DNA from 4 places in the Alteromonas sp. DYW1 genome. Region 1 is predicted to be linked to each of the others. Evidence: predicted binding sites of a transcription regulator. Region 1 holds the regulator's gene; each other region holds the start of a gene.
The links. Region 1 encodes FNR, which switches genes on or off when oxygen is low (the NO sensors DNR and NnrR bind a similar motif). Its sites were predicted from a motif close to TTGATCTAGATCAA; they were not measured.
Positions count from the first base shown of each region.

Region 2: a site for FNR is predicted at 1,657-1,670, ahead of AC121Z_RS06520 (glutamate-cysteine ligase family protein). Genes of this name have one in related genera too.
Region 3: a site for FNR is predicted at 2,252-2,265, ahead of AC121Z_RS11355 (DUF3149 domain-containing protein). Genes of this name have one in related genera too.
Region 4: a site for FNR is predicted at 1,817-1,830, ahead of ccoG (cytochrome c oxidase accessory protein CcoG). Genes of this name have one in related genera too.

Region 1 covers NZ_CM186038.1:1,871,718-1,875,301, reverse strand. The annotation lists gene AC121Z_RS08330 (heavy metal translocating P-type ATPase) at 1-678, shown strand, start outside; gene ccoS (cbb3-type cytochrome oxidase assembly protein CcoS) at 680-883, shown strand; gene AC121Z_RS08320 (sulfite exporter TauE/SafE family protein) at 876-1,547, shown strand; gene fnr (fumarate/nitrate reduction transcriptional regulator Fnr) at 1,578-2,327, shown strand; gene uspE (universal stress protein UspE) at 2,426-3,355, shown strand; gene ttcA (tRNA 2-thiocytidine(32) synthetase TtcA) at 3,458-3,584, shown strand, end outside.
Region 2 covers NZ_CM186038.1:1,468,894-1,472,477, reverse strand. The annotation lists gene AC121Z_RS06525 (zinc-dependent metalloprotease) at 1-1,491, opposite strand, end outside; gene AC121Z_RS06520 (glutamate-cysteine ligase family protein) at 1,729-3,192, shown strand; gene AC121Z_RS06515 (M14 family metallopeptidase) at 3,189-3,584, shown strand, end outside.
Region 3 covers NZ_CM186038.1:2,542,949-2,546,532, forward strand. The annotation lists gene aroC (chorismate synthase) at 1-486, opposite strand, end outside; gene prmB (50S ribosomal protein L3 N(5)-glutamine methyltransferase) at 490-1,416, opposite strand; gene smrB (endonuclease SmrB) at 1,514-2,065, shown strand; gene AC121Z_RS11355 (DUF3149 domain-containing protein) at 2,066-2,191, opposite strand; gene AC121Z_RS11360 (putative 2OG-Fe(II) oxygenase) at 2,360-3,013, opposite strand; gene AC121Z_RS11365 (tetratricopeptide repeat-containing sulfotransferase family protein) at 3,014-3,584, opposite strand, start outside.
Region 4 covers NZ_CM186038.1:3,121,432-3,125,015, reverse strand. The annotation lists gene AC121Z_RS14080 (serine/threonine protein kinase) at 1-304, opposite strand, end outside; gene ccoG (cytochrome c oxidase accessory protein CcoG) at 301-1,734, opposite strand; gene AC121Z_RS14070 (hypothetical protein) at 1,958-2,329, shown strand; gene AC121Z_RS14065 (DUF3016 domain-containing protein) at 2,464-3,003, shown strand; gene AC121Z_RS14060 (hypothetical protein) at 3,019-3,584, shown strand, end outside.

The DNA.
Region 1 (3,584 bases):
ATCAACGGTTACAATTATCGGATAGGCAGCAAAGCCTTTGTCACTGATAATTTGCCAACTCAAAATGACGTTCATTCGATCACTGATAGCGAGAAAGCGAATGTCTGGTTAGCATCTGATGATGGTCTGATTGCAATTTTTTGGCTAAACGATACGTTAAAGGACAATGTTGACGCTACATTAAAACGTATTCCATTTGGCAAAGTATTACTCAGTGGTGATACGCAGGCGAATGTTAAATTAGTCGCAAACAAGCTTGATATCACCGATTTTTTTGCTCAACAGTCACCACAACAAAAGCTTACATTCGTTGAAAACTATCAAGCACAAGGACATTCAGTGATGATGGTTGGCGACGGAGTTAATGATGCACCAGTGCTAGCAAAAGCGGATATTTCCGTTGCGGTTGGGAATGCCTCTGATCTCGCGAAAAGTTCTGCTGACGTGGTACTGCTTAATGAAAGTATTACCGTTATTCCAGCGCTGATTGATGTCGCCAAACAAACGCAAGTAACCATTAAACAAAACATGGCGTGGTCATTGGGATATAATTTTTTGATTTTGCCGTTTGCGGTATCAGGAGTGTTAGCTCCCTGGATGGCGGCCTTGGGTATGTCCTTGAGTTCAATAATCGTAGTAGTAAACTCTACGCGCTTACTTCGGTATAAAGCAGGTTAAGATGAGTATCATTTATGTCCTAATCCCTATCGCAATTATCATTGTTGCGATTGCCATTGCGGTATTTTTTTGGGCGGTAAAAAGTAATCAGTTCGATGATCTCGATCGGCAAGGCTATAGCATTTTGTTTGATGATGATTTACCCCCTGAAGAAAAATCATTGGCTAAAGCCCGCCAACAGGAATTAGACAATCGTCGTGACTGAAATAAGTTTGCTTGCTGCATGGCTTATTGGCATTGCAGGCGGTGTGCATTGTGTAGGTATGTGCGGTGGTATAACGGTTGCCCTACAGTCAGCAGTTCCGGCTCAAGGTAAACCGTGGATTTACGCTAGTGCTTACCACCTCGGCCGCATTACAAGTTATGCCCTAGCAGGTTTTTGCGCCGGCCTGCTAGGGACCATCGTCAGCCATTCAAGTTTCTTCAATGGAGTCTCAGTACTGACAATATTAAGTGGCATTATGTTGTTATTACTGGGGGGCCATATAGCGAATTGGTTTAGCGTACTGCACTACTTCGAACGTCAAGGCGGTAAGCTTTGGCGGCGAATACAGCCCGTCGCTAAGTCATTAATTCCATTCAAGCACCCTCTACACGCATTCCTGTATGGTGGTGTTTGGGGTTGGTTACCGTGTGGGTTGGTGTATTCGACGCTAAGTTGGAGTATGGCTGCTGGTGATCCTGTGACAGGTTCGTTAGTTATGTTGTTCTTTGGATTAGGTACATTGCCTCTTATGCTGGCCGTGAGCCTTGGAGGGGCGCGGTTAACACAGTTAGCGCGAAGTCAACAAGCTCGAACATTCATTGCAATCACACTAATAGGCTATGGGTTGTACTTGATTTTTCAGGGTGTAACGCTTATAACGTGAGAGTAATTTCAGCAATGCAAAGGTGCATTCATGCACAATAAACTCGGTCGTGGAGACCTTTCTATACACTGCCAAACCTGCAGCTTTAGTCATTTGTGTTTACCAGTGTCGCTAAATGAAGAAGAAATGGGTTCGCTCGATGAAATTATCGAACGTAAAAAACCCCTTCACAAAAACGATAAGTTGATCCAAGCAGGCGATAAATTTCAATCCCTTTACGCGGTTCGTTCGGGTTCCTTTAAATCGTTTATTAGTGATGCAGACGGTGAAGAACAAGTCATTGGCTTCCACTTTCCGGGCGATATTATAGGTTTTGATGCATTGCGTGATAGTCGCCATTCGAGTTACTGCCAAGCATTAGAAACTGCCATGGTGTGCGAGCTTCCCTACGAAACATTAGACGAAATGTCTGCTAAGTTTCCTAAGCTCCGCAAGCAGATCATGAGTTTTATGAGTGCTGAGATTAAACACGATCATGATCAAATGATGTTATTGAATAAACGCACGGCGGAAGAACGCTTGATGCACTTCATTGCGCATTTATCGAAACGCTTTGAAGAGCGAGGGTTTTCACCTAAGCAATTTAATCTCACGATGACGCGCAACGAAATCGGAAATTATTTGGGCCTAACTGTAGAAACTATCAGTCGCTTGTTAACTCGATTTCAAAAAGATGGGATCATCGCTGTTGACGGTAAATTGATTACAATTTTGGATTTTGACAGGATGGCAGAAAAGCTCCATACAACCGAAATTCCGACCTGTACAATCGAAAATTAACGCCTGAATATGGTTCCTTTGATCTAACTCAACAGGGGACACTAGCGTATTCTCATTGACCCGTTACACTTGGACTAAAGTAACCATGGGAATACGCAATGCAACACTATCAACATTTATTCGTCGTTATCGATCCTGATCTCGAAAAGCAAATCGCACTCGCGAGAGCCGTTGAACTTGCTGCCAAAACTGGCGCTGAAATAACCGTATTTCTTTGCATTTATGACCTGTCTTACGAATTGACAACAATGTTGTCATTGGATGAGCGTGATGCCATGCGCAAGGCTGTCTTGGCAGATCGCAATGAATGGCTGCAGTCGCTAATTGCGGAGTATGTTCCGAGTGATGTATCGGCGCACGCTAAGGTGGTATGGGACAAATCGCTCTATGAGTCAGCTATCCGCACCGTTTTAGCGGTTGATGCGGATTTATTAATTAAAGCTGCTTCCAGCCATGATGACTTTGCCTCTTTGATATTCACGCCTACAGATTGGCACCTTTTGCGTAAGTGCCCTACGCCAGTGCTTATGGTAAAGCAGCACGCATGGCCCGCCAACGGTAATATTTTGGCCAGTATAAATGTCGGTACTGAAGATGAAGTGCATGCAGAACTAAATCAACATGTGGTTGAATGTGCAAAAGCCTGCGCCGACACATTAGATGCAACACTGCACCTTGTAAATGCGTTTCCAGGTACGATTGTGAATTTGGCCATTGAGATGCCTGAATTCGATCCTCACGGCTATAACGAAAACGTAAAGCGCCATCATCAAAACGAGATGCATAAGTTCGCCACAGCGAACGCCGTGCCTTTAGTTCAATGTCATGTTATTCAGGGCCTACCAGAAGTTGCAGTCCCAAAACAAGCTAACTCTCTGGATGCTGAATTAGTCGTTATCGGCACCGTTGGGCGCGCGGGGTTATCTGCAGCCCTGATAGGAAATACCGCTGAACAAGTCATTGATCGTCTCAATTGTGATGTTTTGGCGATTAAGCCTGCGGGATTTCATAGCCCTGTTCATGGTTAAGTCAGGCACCGAAAATAAAGTGCTAAAAACTAGGGTTCGTGGTTTTTTACTGTATCTATAACGATTACAATAACGCTTTGTCGTAACCAATATAAGCTAGCCATGAGTTCAAGTGTCATCAGTAAAGCTGATAGTAAGCATCAGTACAATCTTAATAAGCTGCAGAAGCGCCTGCGCCGGAATGTTGGTAAGGCAATTGCTGATTTCAATATGATTGAGGATGGTGATC
Region 2 (3,584 bases), 400 kb from region 1:
AGCAATCGCATCGGCACCATTATCCCACAAATGGCCATCGGCGCTTGGATGCCGAGCAACGCGAGCATCGGGATCGGATTTATAGCGCATACCGCTAGCTTTTGCACTAGCGATGGTTGCTGCAAGTCCTGCGACTTCTGCCTCGGTAGTTGCATAATCCTGATAGCCATAGGCAATCGTATGCAGATCCCATTTCCCCATGCCGACCGCGTAGGCATTTTGCAACGTGATTTTACCGTCCACCAGCTCTGCTTGTGGATGCGGATAGTCCATGACTGAATCTCGCCCTGTTTCACTCGCGGCAAAATTATGGGCGATACCCAGGGTATGACCTACTTCGTGTGCTGATAGCTGGCGAATACGCGCTAGCGCCATATCGAGTTGTGCCTGTGTATCAGTATTTCCATCGGCAAACGGACTGGTGAGTCCTAATGCAATCAGATAATCCTGACGCACCCTTAACGATCCCAGTGTCACATGCCCTTTGATGATCTCCCCTGTACGGGGGTCAATAACAGATGAACCATACGACCAGCCGCGCGTGGCCCGATGCACCCACTGAATGACGTTATAGCGCACATCCATTGGATCAGCATCGGCTGGTAATACTTTTACCTGAAAAGCATCTTTATAACCAATTGCTGCAAAGGCTTGGTCCCACCACTGAGCGCCCTCCCGTAATGCTGACATTACGGGTTCTGGGATCCCCGGATCAAGGTAATAAATAATCGGCTCTTTAGCCGCACTCTCTGGCGCGCTTGGATCCACTTTTTCCAAGCGATGACGGGGAATGTATTGCTGCTCCATGGAAGCGGTTAATGGCGCTGAATAATCCATAAAACTATGCTCCCAAAAGCCACTAAATGGATGAAACTCGCGCGGTGTGTAGTCGGCATCAGGTAACTCGATAAAACTATGATGTGAGTGCACAGAAATTATTTCAGCATCGGGCGAAACCTGGCGCACAAACTCACCTGGTTGCTTGCCTGAAAAGGTGATTAATGCTTCTAGCTCAGTATTTTTCGGAAACGCTTTGCTGCGTGGTAAATACACACCGCTGCGTTTAGCATCAGGTTTGAATTGACCCTGTTTTGTGCTATCCAAACGATTAGCTATACCGTGAATATCGCTCAGCAAGAAATCGGTATAGTCGACCAACACGTGAGCATCCGACTCAGCCACAATAGTTAGCCCAGCAATAACCGAATCGGCAAACGCTTCGTCGATGCTCGCCTGCTCGGCGAGATTACTGGACGTCGCACGAAACGCAGTATTGAGTTGTTTGAGTAACACTTGTTCACCGTAGCGTTCAAATTCAACCAGGCGTGTATCGCCCAATTGCCCGCGGTCCAGACCGATATCATTGGAGCCAACGCCCTGCGGCAAACTGCTTTGAAACAACATTTGCTGATCAAATTGCGCAATTTGGAGATACAGTTTCCCCTCGCCAGGATCATAGTAGAAAGGCACAAAACCATCTTGAAATTGCATTCCTGTAGTAAATTCAGCAATGGTTTTTGCTGACAATACAGGGCTTATCAGTAGTAAACTCAGGATATATAACCACTTTCTCACACACAACTCCGCTACGCTCAGTTTGGGACAGTACGCTAGTATGACAAGCAACCGCACATTAATACAATGCCATCAGCCGAATTGATCCATGTCAAAGAGAAACCATACAAAATCTATAGGCTACACCATAAATAAAGGTGCAAAAGTTTTCCTATGGGTCAGTCAATTCATCATCAAGCGTTTGCGCAAGAACATTATCAAGCCTTCCATCGGCGCTTGGAGAGTGAGCTCGCCTTGCTCAAACCCTTGTTAGCGGAGCCCCAATTTGATAAAGCTGCGCCGTCACTTGGCGCTGAACTTGAAATGTATCTAGTTGACAATAACTGGTTACCTAAGCCCTGTAATCAGTGGTTGCTCGATCAGCGTAAAAGTGATTTGGTGCAGCCTGAACTCAATCAATATAATCTTGAATTTAACCTAGCCCCCGTCAGTACCTCAGAGCGCTCGCTAACTGCATTGCATGAACAGCTTGAAAATGAGCTCGTTGCCCTGCGCTCAATTGCCTATTCAGCAGACACGCAAATCGTCCCAATCGGCGTTTTACCGACTCTTGATGAGCGCCACTTAAGCCGCGAATATTTGACTAATCGTCCACGCTACCATGCTTTAGCTGAACAGCTAAATCAATTGAAAGGGTCTGCCTTTGATGTCGATATAAATGGCGTCGATAGCTTAAAGATGCGGACCAATGAGGTGACATTGGAAGGCGCTAATACTTCCTTCCAAGTGCACTTGCGCGTGCAATCCAGCCGCTTTACCGCAATGTTTAATGCCGCACAACTTGTCACTCCGTTAGCACTTGCATTAGCAGCCAACTCTCCCATATTAATGGGCAAGCGCTTATGGCATGAGACGCGTATTGCATTGTTTAAACAATCGATTGACAGTCGCAACCATGATTCGACCCGTTGGCGACAACCCGCGAGGGTAAACTTCGGGCATGGATGGTTGCGTCAATCGGTAGTTGAGATATTCGCCGAAAACATTGCTCTGTATCCAGCATTATTGCCGCAACTTCCTGCTGACTCGCCGCCTGATGCATTTAATGCTATTCAAATGCATCAAGGTACGATCTGGTCTTGGAATCGCCCCGTACTCGACGTGGGCAAAGATCCTCATCTACGCATTGAATTTCGCACTCTCCCAGCGGGTCCAAGTAATCTGGACATGGTCGCGAATTTGGCATTGCTCGTAGGGTTAACGGTTGGCCTAAGCCATAATATCGACAATTACATCAATAAATTACCCTTTGAATACGCTGAATTTAACTTTTATCGCGCTGCACAGCAGGGATTAAAAGCCAACATTCTTTGGCCGCAACAGCATCAACACCAGCTAACTGAACGAAAAATCAGTGATGTGGTGGCGGATATGCTACCCACTGCAAGTGCCGGGCTGCAAGAACTGGGGGTCGCGTCTGACGATATTAATTTATACCTCGGTATCATTGAACGACGTTTAGCCGCGCAGCAAACCGGTGCAATTTGGCAACTCTCGGCCTTTGATACATTAGCGAATGGCATGGACCAAGACGCGGCATTGAAGGAATTGATAAAACACTACACGCTAAACAACATTGCTAATCTACCTGTGGCTGATTGGGATCCAGTAAAGTGAAAACGACGAAGGCGATTGCTGTACAAGCAGTTAATACAGTAAGCAGCACAAGTGTTGCGCAGCTGCTCACTGAACTCAAAGGGCCTTGCGCTTTTTATTTCCAAGGGCGTGACTCAGAGCGTCGCTGTCGCGTTATCACTACACTACTGCACGCCAATGAACCCAGTGGCTTCAACGTACTATACCAGTTTATTAAGGAAGGCTTTCAACCTCTGGCAGACACTTACATTGTTGTTGCCAGTGTTGCCGCCGCTCAACTAGAGCCGCTTTTCAGTCATCGCATATTACCGGAGGAGCGTGACCTTAACCGCTGCTTTAGCCCACCCTATCAGGATTTTAATGGCCAGCTTGCCAAGTCAATTATTGATTTTATTGTCAGCCGCCATCCTGAG
Region 3 (3,584 bases), 670 kb from region 1:
AGGACCCAATTGCGACAAGTATCCAGTAATTTCAATCCCATGCACTTGCTTCAAGTATTTTTTCGCAATACCACCAGCAGCAACACGTATTGCGGTTTCGCGTGCTGATGAACGACCACCGCCACGATAATCGCGTAGACCGTATTTTTGCTGATAGGTGTAATCCGCATGACCTGGGCGAAATCGATCGGCAATCTTAGAGTAATCCTGACTGCGCTGATCTTTATTTTTAATCAACAAGCCTATCGATGTGCCGGTGGTCTTACCTTCGAATACGCCAGATAGTATCTGTACTTCGTCATCTTCGCGACGAGCCGTGGTGTAACGTGACGTTCCTGGTTTACGCCGATCGAGATCGCCTTGCAAATCGGATTCATGTAGCTCGAGTCCGGGAGGACAACCATCCACGACGCCGCCGATAGCGATACCGTGACTTTCACCAAAGGTTGTTACGGTAAATAATTTGCCAAAACTATTTCCTGACATGAATTATCCTTGTGTGTAATCGATTAACGCCGTTTTAGAGACTGCAAAAATACCGTCGCCCCCTTGTTCCAAGGCTATCCACTCTACCGTCAAGCCGGGAAAACGTTCTGCAAAATGGACCATTGAATTACCGACTTCAACAAATAACCAGCCACCATCAGTTAAGTAGTTCGCCGCTTGCTGAATAATAGTTTCGACTAGATCCAAGCCATCGTTTCCTGCTGCCAAGGCTAGCTCTGGCTCATGTTGAAATTCTGCGGGTAAATCCGCCATATCCTCGGCGTCAACATAGGGTGGATTAGACACAATTAGATCGTAGCGTTGTTCTGTGAGTGCAGAAAAAACATCGGATTGCATTGCCACAACGCGCGCTTCCAATCCATGTTCTTGAATATTAATATTCGCTACATCAATCGCATCAGCACTGATATCCAATGCATCTATATCAGCATCGGGAAAGGCGTGCGCAAGGGCAATTGCGATACAACCGCCACCGGTACACAAATCTAAAATTGTTTTGGGCTCGTCCACATAGCCGGCAAACGCCTGCTGAATGAGCTCTGCGAAGGGCGAGCGCGGTATAAGCACTCGTTCGTCGACATAAAAGGGATAGCCACAAAACCACGCTTGATTGGTTAAATAGGGCAATGGCAAACGGGTTTGTACACGTTTTAACACTAATTCAGCAATTTTTTGTCGCTCACTATGGGTAAGCTTTGCGTGAAATAATGCATCGCCAGTCAAATCCGTAAGATCCTGCGGTAAATGCAATGCTGACATCACCAATGTCACGGCTTCATCCCACGCGTTATCGGTACCGTGGCCAAAATACAAATCGGCATCATTAAAGCGACTTACACTCCAACGTACGAGATCCAAAATACTGGCCAAATCGTTAATGGCTTGATCAAGATAAATTTTATCAGTCATTGCAAAAGTTAAACCAACGAGTAATGCCTGCTATCATACCGAAAAATATTGAATTTCGGCGTGCTATTTTGAATTTTTTTCAAGGGGGAAACAGAGTTTGGATGACGATGATGACATGCAGTTGTTTCGCCAGTCGATACGTGGCGTCAAACCATTACGGGAGAATGAAAAAGTCGCATTAACCCAACAACAACGACTGCACGCCAAGCAGCAGCGCAGGCACCAGCGTGACAGCGCAGGCGACAAGTCGCAACGCCAAGCCAATGCCTATTTTACCTTTTCCGATGCCTTTCACGGCTATATTCCGCCGGAAGGGCCTACTCGCTATGCCGTAGACCGTGAACACCATGATCAAATCAAGCGCTTACGCCGCGGAGACTATGCACCCGAGATCATCCTCGATTTGCATGGGCTTTCGCGCGAAGAGGCGAAACTGGAAATTGCCGCCCTGCTGTATCACGCCAAACAACAGCATGTGCAATGCGTGTGCATTGTGCATGGGATGGGCTCAGGAATTTTAAAACAACAGGTCCCACATTGGTTGATCCAACATCCAGACATTGTTGCCTTTCACCAAGCCCCACTGGAGTGGGGCGGGAACGGTGCAATTTTAGTTCAGCTCGTACACAGTGATCCGAAGTTGGGGTAACTATTTATTATCGTCGGCACTATTGTGTAAAAACAGATATGTGTAATAGCCACCCATGACGCAAATAATGGCAATTAACAATAATGACATCCACACAACCGGATCTAAGAAAAGTTCTAAAGGCATGGTGCTTTCCTCCTGCACATCAATGATGTCTTTATTGTCACCTACAACGGTAAATAGATACTGATCTTGATCAATGTATCGGGGCTAATGCTGCGCAAAGTTTGCGTTAGATCAAACGTCTGTTTTTAACTGCCTTTTCAACCTTGCCTTGAGCAGCATTGAGGCGAGTTAAAACAGAATTTTCACGTTGAAGGCAATATTGATGCGTGCCTTATCTGAAGGATTCGGTAATACCTCATGGATCAAATAACTTGGAAACATTACCATCAAACCATCTTCGGCTGGCACGGTAAATGACTGCCCAAAAGGCAGGCCATGAGATACTTGCTGATTAACAAAAGCATGACTGTATAGCGCAAGATCGCCAGTTCCCGTTCCTTGCACATAGTATACGCCCGACCAATGCCATTTAGAGTGAGTATGAATAGCATTGGCACTGCCGGGTTGGTTAACGTTCGCCCAGTAATTCATTTCAAAGCGGTCTGCAGTGAAAGACTCTAGCGCTGCACATGGCGCGCCAATATTTAAATAGTGTCGGTGAATAGCTTTAACATTATCAATAATAAAACGCTGCAGAGGTAGCCACCCACTAAAATCACTACTGCCTCGCCAGCAACCCGGATTGGCTAACGGATCAACCGTTGGATTATGCGCCTGATAATCGAGGATTTCTTGCTTCAGCACTGGATTTAATTCAGTATGTCGCGGCACCATGGTACGCCATATATCGGTATGTAAAATACCGCCCCGTGCAAGCATAACCCGATCATTATCGGCATTCACGTACTGCATTCCTGCCGGAAAGGGCGTCGATTGTGTCATTTAGCGATATCTCTCAATGTAAGGCGTTAAAAATTCAGTATAACGTTGCCAGCGCGCAACGGCTTGCGTCGTAATCGGCTGTCGAACTTGCCAAATACTTGGCGTCTCAACGTGATTGGTTGCCTTGCGAATAATTTCTGGTGCCGGTAATGTCACACCAAGGAAGTCTCCGATCAGTGCCGTGCCCGCGGTATAGTCTGCTACCAACTCTTCATACGACACATTGAGAATATCATTGCCAAATAGCGTCTGCCAGTGCGCCATCAAGCGTTGATATTGATCATAAACAAAGAAGATATCATCTAAGTCGTTGGTATAGGCAAAATAACGGGAGAAGTTCTCAAAATAAATAGACACTGCAACATCTAATGGGTTGCGCTGCATATTGATAATTTTGGCACGTGGAAAGAGTAGCTTGATCAAACCTATGTGAAAAAAGTTGGTGGGGACTTTGTTGATAATGCGCTGACCGGAAAAGTTGGCAAACTCCCGAAAGTAGCTTTCATAGGCATTAATTGCGGCCTCCCAATCGATGCTTTCTTGCTGCATCAAAGCTTGAATATAGTGTTCT
Region 4 (3,584 bases), 1.2 Mb from region 1:
CGACAGGGGCAACAACGGGAATTTCCGCGTCCATCAGCTCAGTTGCGAAACTATGTTCCTCCAGAATTTGGGCGTCAGTCCAGCGCTCAGGGCGGTAAAACTTAACCACCCAGCGCGTGCGCTGCTCATCCATAAATTGATAGACACGGTTTTCGTAGCTATTCAGTGCTAGTAGACCTGACTCTGCATAGACCCCAATGCTCTCGAGCGCATTGAGGATCAGATCAGGGGTTAGGTCAGAAAACTGAAAGCCAGCACTTGGAGCGCTGGCTTTGACTGGGGGCGAATTTGAAATAGTGGTCACCGATACAAAAACTTACTGGGTTCTTCAACTTCGATTAGATTACCCTCTGCATCTTGGGTTTGTACATAAAAATCAATGTCGGTTACACGGCCATCCAAGTTTTCTGGCGCAGTAGCAATTGAAATCGGTAAGCTAAATACCTCGCCACCACTGACACTCACTACTTGCTCTCCGAGGTATTCGTACTCTGCTAAGCCTTTCACGGCAATGGTATAAACCCGGTCTTCTTGCGACTTATTAAGGATCTTTAAGGTATACACATTTTCAATGAGACCGGCGTTATTTTCGCGGTAGAGTGAATTTCGGTCTCGAATGATGTCAACTTCAACCGACGAGCGCGTTAACATTTCGAACGCGAGTAATCCCGTCATGACTACCAAAACAATCGCATAACCAATCAGTTTGGGTCTGACAATATGCGTGGTGCCACCCTTCAGTTCATGCTCGGAGGTGAAACTGATGAGCCCTTTAGGGTAATCCATTTTTTCCATAACCCCGTTACATGCATCCACGCACGCACCGCAGTTAATGCACTCGTATTGCAAGCCATTGCGGATATCGATACCGGTAGGACAAACCTGGACACACAGGTTGCAGTCAATACAGTCACCGAGGCCTTTTTCAGCGAGTTCGCTATGCGGCAGTTTACGCGGTCTTGGGCCACGTTGTTCACCGCGAGTTGGGTTATAAGCCACGGTAAAAGTGTCTTTGTCGAACATGGCTGATTGAAAACGCGCATACGGACACATGTGGGTACACATGATTTCCCGCATCCAACCGGCATTCCCATAGGTGCACACGGTGAAGAAGATCACGGAAAAACCGGCCCAGAAGCTGGTGCCAAAGGTGAAAAAGTCAATAAATAACTGGTCAATGGGAGTAAAATAACCGACAAACGTGAGAGCTGTCAGTAATGCAACGGCTACCCAAGCGGTGTGTTTCAGGGTTTTGCGCCAGAACTTATCAAAATCCATGGGGCGCTCATCCAGTTTCATTCGTTTATTGCGCGGCCCTTCAATCTTTTCTTCAAACCAAATGTAGATAAAGGTCCAGGTTGTTTGTGGGCACATGAAGCCGCACCAAACCCGACCCGCAAATGTAGTGACAAAGAACAATGCGTAGGCGGAAACGATTAACAACCATGCCAATAAAGTAAGGTCTTGCGGCCATAAGGTTAGACTAAATAGGGTGAAGCGTTGCTCTGCGATATCTAATAAGACAGCTTGACTGCCGTTATACTGTAACCATGGGATAATGGCGAAGATACCCAGAAAAATGAGACCAAAAAAGCGGCGAATATTCTCAAAAGTACCCTCAACGGCGCGCACATAGATACGACTGCGCGGTGAATAATTTTCACCCTGATTACTTTTCTTTGGTTTGTGGACTTTTACCGGTGTGACGTCTTTAACCGGAATCTGACTGTTCATGAATTGCCCTTAATCACAGTTTGAAGGCTACGCACTCGCGTATGATACAGCGCTAAGTATACCTAATTGTGAGGCTTAAAAGTTAACTTAGATCAATTTTTATGAGTTATTCTCCGGATACTCAGGCGTTATTGTTTTGCATACCCAAGTATGAACAATTGGATTTTTTTGTGGTCATAACCTGCGTATTGTGGCAATCCATGAATAACCCACTGTGAACATTATGTTTAAGGCATTTATTGTTTTCATCGAAGTCGTATTGCTAGTAACTGTGTTACGCACGCCGTTTATGCAGTATTGGCTTGGTGACATGCAAGATACCGTCACTGATTGGATGACAGTGATTGCAGAGATCCCTGACAAGCAGGAAATCTCACAATTATACAATAACATTCAGCCAGCGGTAGGCGGGATGACAGATAGGCAGCGCGAATATCTTGAAGAAGTCATGCGCAACCGGCAATCTGTCGAGCACTTTCACCGTAATTACTGCGTGAATGGTGATATGAATCCGTTTATCTACGGCACCAGCTTGCGCGTGGTGTGCCGAGAAATGACTCAGTCTGCGCTGCTTTCGATGCAGCGCGCGAGCTAAATCCAGTCGTCATTCGTTCCTTCTGCCAAAATTTATTCAGCCCCAGTTCATACACTTTAACTAAACTTTATTTGACGCTAAGAGTCTGACAGTTAGTGTGTTAGCTATTCAGTAAACTGGTTACAGGGGCAACTATGAAATTTTCTCGTACGCTATCCGTATTATCGTTGGCAATTTTGCCATTAACATCACTCGCTGGTGAGCAGCCAGTCGCTGAAAAAGTTGCAGTCGAATGGCAGTCGCCGGAAGACTATACCGATGTGCGTCCGGCTAATGAGACGCGCAAGCGTTTTATGGAAAACACGTTTCACCAATTTGAGCAACACTTTGCCAAGTTAGCAGAACGACTGCCTGAGAACGCCACGTGGAAGATTACCGTAACCGATGTGGATCTGGCTGGTCAGGTATGGCCGGCGTCTTTTGTTGGTTTAGGGCAAGGCGGGCAAGATGTGCGTCTGATCAAAGACATTGATATTCCGCGGATGTCCTTTTCCTATGAATTAGCATCAGACGGTGAAGTACTTCAGAAGGGCGAAGTGGAACTTAAAGACATGGGCTTTTTACAACGCTCCATCCGCGGTGCCAGTTCGACGGCGCTGCGTTATGAAAAGCGCATGTTAGATGAGTGGTTTGCTGACGAATTCGCGCAATATATAGCGACGGCTAAAAACTAATCCCCGTCCGTTGCTATGACCCTGCGGCAATGGGCACTGTTCAGTGCGATTATTCCAACGCTGACAGTGCATATTACTTGGGTGACCGCAGCGTCGACTCAGGCGCTGGAATGGTGTAATCCTTATTGGTCGCATTGTCATTCGATCAGTGCGACTGGCCGTGAAGTCCCTCAATTTTATCTCTTTAAACTGCTTATGTTGCCCGCAGCAGCCTGTATGGCAATGTATTGGCGGGCACTGGCAGCTTGGCTACAGAAGTTGGCTGCGCCTCGGCGCCACATCGCGGTTATCCGGCTACTTGGCTATAGCGCCTGTGTTGCGCTGTGTATTTATACCTTAACTTTGGGTGCTATCGGTGACACATGGCAAGTACCAAGACGCATGGGCGTGGTCGGGTATTTTGCCTTCACCGCATTCGCGCATTTATGGTTGCTACGATTAGTTACCGCGCCTAATGTTGCGCAAAACGTGTGGCAGCTAAGCCGCCAATGTTTGTTTTGGGTGACAACAGGACTGTGGTGCCTAGGGATCACCAGTGCGATTTTGGGATTTACATGGTCGGGTTACAGCGATTGGGATAA